Rhizobium lentis: one gene and its partner. The protein of the gene in region 1 interacts with the protein of each later gene in a pairwise test. Links are inferred from orthologs where the notes say so. Each region holds a gene or a part of one and is shown in the gene's direction. Other genes may lie near its edges.

The links.
Region 2: the proteins of gyrA (region 1) and gyrB interact in binary tests that used the Escherichia coli proteins (3 or more experiments, as listed by UniProt). The link is inferred for Rhizobium lentis from one-to-one orthologs.

The regions. Positions count from the first base shown.
Region 1 is NZ_CP071454.1:4,087,098-4,090,727, forward strand. Bases 10-3,322 are described here. They hold gyrA (DNA gyrase subunit A), read left to right. Parts: upstream 10-323; coding sequence 324-3,122; downstream 3,123-3,322. Other genes in these bases: J0663_RS19950 (MarC family protein), read right to left, coding at 10-85; J0663_RS19960 (hypothetical protein), read left to right, coding at 3,085-3,276. In the rest of the region: more of J0663_RS19950, read right to left, coding at 1-9; J0663_RS31635 (hypothetical protein), read right to left, coding at 3,326-3,460; J0663_RS19965 (hypothetical protein), read right to left, coding at 3,496-3,630. UniProt on the Escherichia coli protein: A type II topoisomerase that negatively supercoils closed circular double-stranded (ds) DNA in an ATP-dependent manner to maintain chromosomes in an underwound state.
Region 2 is NZ_CP071454.1:1,826,348-1,829,756, forward strand. What follows is about bases 309-3,400. They hold gyrB (DNA topoisomerase (ATP-hydrolyzing) subunit B), read left to right. Parts: upstream 309-682; coding sequence 683-3,118; downstream 3,119-3,400. Other genes in these bases: J0663_RS08715 (helix-turn-helix domain-containing protein), read left to right, coding at 309-547; J0663_RS08725 (nitroreductase family protein), read right to left, coding at 3,186-3,400. In the rest of the region: J0663_RS08710 (Smr/MutS family protein), read left to right, coding at 1-173; more of J0663_RS08715, read left to right, coding at 170-308; more of J0663_RS08725, read right to left, coding at 3,401-3,409. UniProt on the Escherichia coli protein: DNA gyrase negatively supercoils closed circular double-stranded DNA in an ATP-dependent manner to maintain chromosomes in an underwound state.

The DNA.
Region 1 (3,630 bases):
CCAGGAAGAGCGGCGCGAGCCCCGGCGGGTCGATGGTGACGATGAGCGTCGTGAAGGCGTTGATCAACTGGTCGGCGCTTGCCATCGTCTCTCCGGAACATCATATGGATGTGTGGTTCTTGATGATTGTGAAGCGGCGGTTCCGATTTGGCAAATACCCCGCCGCCGCCCGCGGCGGATTTGTCCGGTCCGGCCGCGAAACATCGACGCTTCACCCTCTTTAAGCCGCAAAAGCCTGTTCAAAAAGGCGCTCAGAAATTGGCGTGGGAACAGGCTTTCCGCTATAAATCTTCAAGTGATTCTAGAAGAGATCGTGATCTGTTTTGACTGAGCAAACACCCCCCGGCGGCGGGAAGCTCCCGCCAGGCATCGAGCCTATCTCCATCATGGAGGAAATGCAGCGGTCGTATCTCGATTACGCCATGAGCGTCATCGTCAGCCGCGCGCTGCCCGACGTGCGCGACGGCCTGAAGCCCGTGCACCGGCGCATCCTCTACGGCATGTCCGAGCTTGGCATCGACTGGAACAAGAAATACGTCAAATGCGCCCGCGTCACCGGCGACGTGATGGGTAAATACCATCCGCACGGCAATGCCGCGATCTATGACGCGCTTGCCCGCATGGCGCAGCCTTGGTCGCTGCGTCTGCCGCTGATCGACGGTCAGGGCAATTTCGGCTCGGTCGACGGCGACCCGCCGGCGGCCGAACGTTACACCGAATGCCGGCTGGAGAAGGCCGCCCATTCGCTGCTCGACGATCTCGACAAGGAAACCGTCGACTTCCGCGACAACTATGACGGCACACTTTCCGAGCCGGTCGTGGTTCCCGCCAAGTTCCCGAACCTGCTGGTCAACGGCGCCGGCGGTATCGCCGTCGGCATGGCGACCAACATTCCGCCGCACAATCTCTCCGAAGTCATCGACGGCTGCATTGCGCTGATCAACGATCCGGCGATCGAGCTGCCGGAGCTGATGCAGATCATTCCGGGCCCCGATTTCCCGACAGGCGCGAAGATTCTCGGCCGTGCCGGCATCCGCTCCGCCTATGAGACCGGCCGCGGCTCGGTCATCATGCGCGGCGTCGCCAATATCGAACCGATGCGCGGCGACCGTGAACAGATCATCATCACCGAGATTCCCTATCAGGTGAACAAGGCGACGATGATCGAGAAGATGGCCGAGCTGGTGCGCGAAAAGCGCATCGAAGGCATCTCCGATCTCCGCGACGAATCCGACCGCCAGGGCTATCGGGTCGTCATCGAGCTGAAGCGCGACGCCAATGCCGAGGTCATCCTCAACCAGCTCTATCGCTATACGCCGCTGCAGACCTCCTTCGGATGCAACATGGTGGCGCTGAACGGCGGCAAGCCGGAGCAGCTGACGCTGCTCGACATGCTGCGGGCCTTCGTCTCCTTCCGCGAAGAGGTCGTTAGCCGAAGAACGAAATTCCTGCTGCGCAAGGCGCGCGAGCGGGCCCACGTGTTGGTTGGTCTCGCCATTGCCGTTGCCAATATCGACGAAGTCATCCGCGTCATCCGCCAGGCGCCGGATCCGCAGTCGGCACGCGAAGAGCTGATGACGCGCCGCTGGCCGGCTGAAGATGTCGAAAGCCTGATCCGTCTGATCGACGATCCGCGCCACCGCATCAACGATGACCTGACTTATAACCTCTCCGAAGAGCAGGCGCGCGCTATCCTCGAGCTGCGCCTTGCGCGTCTGACCGCACTTGGTCGCGACGAAATCGGTGATGAACTCAATAAGATAGGCGAGGAAATTCGGGACTACCTCGATATTCTTTCCTCGCGCGTGCGCATCCAGACGATCGTCAAGGACGAGCTTACCGCGGTCCGCGACGAGTTCGGTACGCCGCGCCGCACCGAGATCGTCGATGGCGGCCTCGAAATGGACGACGAGGATCTGATCGCCCGCGAGGACATGGTCGTCACGGTCTCGCATCTCGGCTACATCAAGCGCGTGCCGCTGACCACCTACCGAGCCCAGCGCCGCGGAGGCAAGGGCCGCTCCGGCATGACGACACGCGACGAAGATTTTGTTAGCCGGCTATTTGTGGTCAATACCCATACGCCGGTGCTGTTCTTCTCCTCGCGCGGTATCGTCTACAAGGAAAAGGTCTGGCGCCTGCCGATCGGCACTCCGACCTCGCGCGGCAAAGCGTTGATCAACATGCTGCCGCTCGAACCCGGCGAGCGCATCACCACCATCCTGCCTTTGCCCGAGGACGAGGCGAGCTGGGATAATTTAGACGTCATGTTCTCGACGACCCGCGGCACGGTTCGCCGCAACAAGCTGTCGGACTTCGTGCAGGTCAACCGCAACGGCAAGATCGCCATGAAGCTCGAGGAGGAGGGCGATGAAATCCTCTCCGTCGAGACCTGCACCGATCAGGACGACGTGCTCCTGACGACGGCGCTCGGCCAGTGCATCCGCTTCTCCGTTGACGACGTACGCGTCTTTGCCGGACGCAACTCGATCGGTGTGCGCGGCATCAATCTCGGCGAGGGCGACCGCATCATCTCGATGACGATCGTCGGCCATGTCGATGCCGAGCCGTGGGAGCGCGCCGCCTACCTCAAGCGCTCCGCCGCCGAACGCCGCGCGATAGGCGTTGATGAAGAGGATATCGCTCTGGTTGGCGAAGAGGTCACCGAAGAGGGGCAGCTTTCGGACGAGCGCTACGAAGAGCTGAAGGCGCGCGAGCAATTCGTGCTCACCGTCTCCGAGAAGGGCTTCGGCAAGCGTTCCTCCTCCTACGACTTCCGCATCTCCGGTCGTGGTGGCAAGGGCATCCGCGCCACCGATACGTCGAAGACCGGCGAGATTGGCGAACTGGTCGCCGCCTTCCCGGTCGATGACGGCGATCAGATCATGCTGGTCTCCGATGGCGGTCAGCTGATCCGCGTCCCGGTCGGCGGCATCCGCATCGCCAGCCGCGCCACCAAGGGCGTCACCATCTTCTCGACGGCCAAGGACGAGAAGGTCGTCTCGGTCGAGCGCATCAGCGAGCCGGAAGAGGATGAGGCTGACGGAGCCGTCGATGCGGCCGAAGGCGCCGAGGAGACGCCGGGTGCCGGTGGCGATCCGGGCGGTGCTGCTGAGGAATGATGAAGTGAACGGGGCGGCTTTCGAGCCGCCCTTTTCTATTGACCCGCCGGTGCGTGCCGAAGTCGTACATCCCATGCGGCCCGATCGAGCAAGCCGTTTGAGTGTGTTCATTGCCCAAGAAAAAAGCCGGACGCTGGGTGCATCCGGCTTTTGAAAGGCCCAGGCGGCGAAAGGGCGCCGCGCGCGGGTGGGGAAAAGGAATGTCAGAAGGCGCTATGTTTTTCGTTGAGCGCCTTGACCTCTTCGGTCTCACGTCTGAGCGCTGAAATCGTCGAGGCCACGGACACGATAAACATGACGCTGATGAGGGCGGTGAGCACTGTCAAGATCGTGAACATAGGCATTCCTTTCCTGGGGAGTTGCGTTCTGCCCCTCAGTACTGACCCAGTACGGCCGTGCGGGCCGAAGCATAGGGGCCATAAACTTTGGAGGTATCGACCTTCTGATCATAAAGAGCGACAGTTGCGGTGAGCATGCCCGTGACCATGACCATCCAGAGCACGTTAAT
Region 2 (3,409 bases), 2.3 Mb from region 1 along the record:
GCAAGGGCAGCTCGCTGGGCAGCGAAGGTGCGTTGAAACGCGCCGTTCCCCTCTGGTTCTCCAAGCCCGAATTCCGTTACCTGATCTCTTCCTACGAGCCGGCCGCCCAGCACCATGGCGGCGAGGGCGCGCTCTACATCCGGCTGTCGCGGCGGCATGGAGAAAAGGCATGACACCCTTCGGAGAGGCGGTTCGCAGGCTGAGGACGCGCAAGGGCGTCTCGCAGAAGGAGATGGCGGCAGCGTTGAATGTCTCGCCCGCCTATCTCTCGGCGCTCGAACATGGGAAGCGCGGCCTGCCGACATTCGACTTGCTGCAGCGCATCGCCGGCTATTTCAATATCATCTGGGACGAAGCCGAGGAATTGTTCCTGCTTGCTCGTTCCTCCGACCCCCGGGTCATCATCGACACATCGGGGCTGCCGCCGGAATACACCGAATTCGCCAACCGGCTGGCCCGGCGGATCCGCAACCTTGACAGCGCTGAGATCGCCCGGTTATCGGCTCTTCTCGAAAATGGCGGCAAAGGCGACGGAAAAGCGTCATAATCCCCTGTTTTATGGCTTGTTGAGGGGACATGCCATTGGGAACCGGGTTCAAAAAACCTATATACGAGAGTGAAGAAAGCCGGTGATTCGCAAGGCCCGCCGCCGCTTTACGACAACAGGGAAAATCTCGACAGAATGAGCGATATATCCGCGACGGAAAACGGCGTAAGCACCGAATATGGCGCAGATTCCATCAAGGTCCTGAAGGGCCTCGATGCCGTGCGCAAGCGCCCCGGCATGTATATCGGCGATACCGACGACGGCTCCGGTCTGCATCACATGGTCTATGAAGTCGTCGACAACGCGATTGACGAAGCGCTGGCCGGCCATGCAGACATCGTCACCGTCACCCTCAATCCGGACGGCTCCGTGACCGTCACCGATAACGGCCGCGGCATCCCGACCGACATTCATAGCGGCGAGGGCGTATCGGCCGCCGAAGTCATCATGACGCAGCTCCATGCCGGCGGTAAATTCGACCAGAATTCCTACAAGGTCTCCGGCGGTCTGCATGGGGTGGGCGTTTCCGTCGTCAACGCGCTTTCGGTCTGGCTGAAGCTGAAGATCCGCCGCCATGGCAAGATCCATGAAATGAGCTTCACCCATGGCGTGGCCGATGCTCCTCTGAAGGTCACGGGCGATGCTCCTGATTCGACCGGCACGGAAGTGAGCTTCATGCCGAGCAGCGAAACCTTCACCATGACGGAGTTCGATTACGGCACGCTCGAACACCGCCTGCGCGAACTCGCCTTCCTGAATTCCGGCGTCCGTATCCTGCTGGCCGACAAGCGCCATTCCGACATCAAGCAGGAAGAGATGCGCTATGAGGGCGGTCTCGAAGCCTTCGTCGCCTATCTCGACCGCGCCAAGAAGCCGCTCGTCGACAAGCCGGTCGCCATTCGCGGCGAAAAGGACGGCATCACCGTCGAAGTCGCGATGTGGTGGAACGACAGCTATCACGAGAACGTGCTCTGCTTCACCAACAACATTCCCCAGCGTGACGGCGGCACCCATATGGCCGGCTTCCGGGCGGCTCTGACGCGTCAGGTGGTTTCCTATGCCGATAATTCCGGCATCACCAAGAAGGAAAAGGTGACGCTCCAGGGCGAGGACTGCCGCGAAGGCCTGACGGCGGTCCTGTCGGTCAAGGTTCCCGATCCGAAATTTTCCTCGCAGACGAAGGACAAGCTCGTTTCCTCGGAAGTCCGTCCGGTCGTCGAAAGCCTCGTCAACGAAGCGTTGAACACCTGGTTCGAAGAACATCCGAGCGAAGCCAAGATTCTTGTCGGCAAGGTCGTCGAGGCGGCAGCTGCGCGCGAAGCGGCTCGCAAGGCCCGTGAACTGACCCGCCGCAAAGGTGCGCTCGATATCGCCTCTCTTCCCGGCAAGCTCGCCGACTGCTCCGAGCGCGACCCGGCCAAATCCGAAGTCTTCCTGGTCGAGGGCGATTCCGCCGGCGGCTCGGCCAAGCAGGGCCGGTCGCGCGAGAACCAGGCGATCCTGCCGCTGCGCGGCAAGATCCTGAACGTCGAGCGCGCCCGTTTCGACAAGATGCTGTCCAGCCAGGAGATCGGCACGCTGATCACCGCGCTTGGCACCGGCATCGGCAAGGACGAGTTCAACGCCGAAAAGCTGCGTTATCACAAGATCATCATCATGACGGATGCCGATGTCGACGGCGCCCATATCCGCACCTTGCTGCTCACCTTCTTCTTCCGCCAGATGCCGGAGTTGATCGAGCGCGGCCATCTCTACATCGCTCAGCCGCCGCTCTATAAGGTCGCGCGCGGCAAGTCGGTGCAGTATCTGAAGGACGAGAAGGCGCTCGAGGAATATTTGATCGCCCAGGGCCTTGAGGATGCGGCGTTGAGGCTCGGCAGCGGCGAGGTCCGCACCGGCCAGGATCTGCGCGAAGTCATCCTCGATGCGTTGCGCATGCGCGCTTTGCTCGACAATCTCCATTCGCGTTACAATCGCGCCGTCGTCGAACAGGCGGCGATCGCCGGTGCTCTCAATGCCGAACTGGTCAGCGATTCCGCAAGAGCCCTCACGCTGGCGACAGAGGTGGCAGGCCGTCTCGACATCATCGCCGAGGAGACCGAACGCGGCTGGCAGGGCGATCTGACCAGTGATGGCGGCCTGCGTCTCGAGCGCATGGTCCGTGGCGTCAAGGAAGTGGTCGTGCTCGACATGGCGCTGATCGGCTCCTCCGACGCCCGCCACATCGACCAGCTGACCTCGCGCCTCAAGGAAATCTATCAGACGCCGCCGTCGCTGCATCGCCGCGACGGCGACGTCGAGATTTCGGGGCCGCGCGCGCTGCTCGATGCGATCTTCGCCAGCGGCCGCAAAGGCCTGACCATGCAGCGCTACAAGGGTCTCGGCGAGATGAATGCCGAACAGCTCTGGGAAACGACGCTCGATCCGAATGTGCGCTCGCTGCTGCAGGTCAAGGTCAGTGACGCCACCGATGCCGATGGCCTCTTCGCCCGTCTGATGGGTGATGAAGTCGAGCCTCGGCGCGAATTCATCCAGGACAACGCGCTCAGCGTCGCAAACCTCGATATCTGATCGCTGTCCCTTCAAACAAAGAGCCCCGCCGTCACAGGACGGCGGGGTTCGTTTGTTCTGATATCGCCTAGTTCCCGACGAAACGGCTGTTAAAGGCGAGGTCGGATAGCGGCTTGCGCTGGCTCGGGAATTCGCGCGCCTGATTGCGTTCGGAAAGCACGCTCTTGTCAGCCAGACGGCCGACGGCGACGCCCGCTTCGACCCGGTAACCCTCAGGAATTTCGAACGTTTTCCTGATTTCCTCATGTTTGATGCCGCCCATCCCATGGGCATAGAGACCGGAAAGGCGCG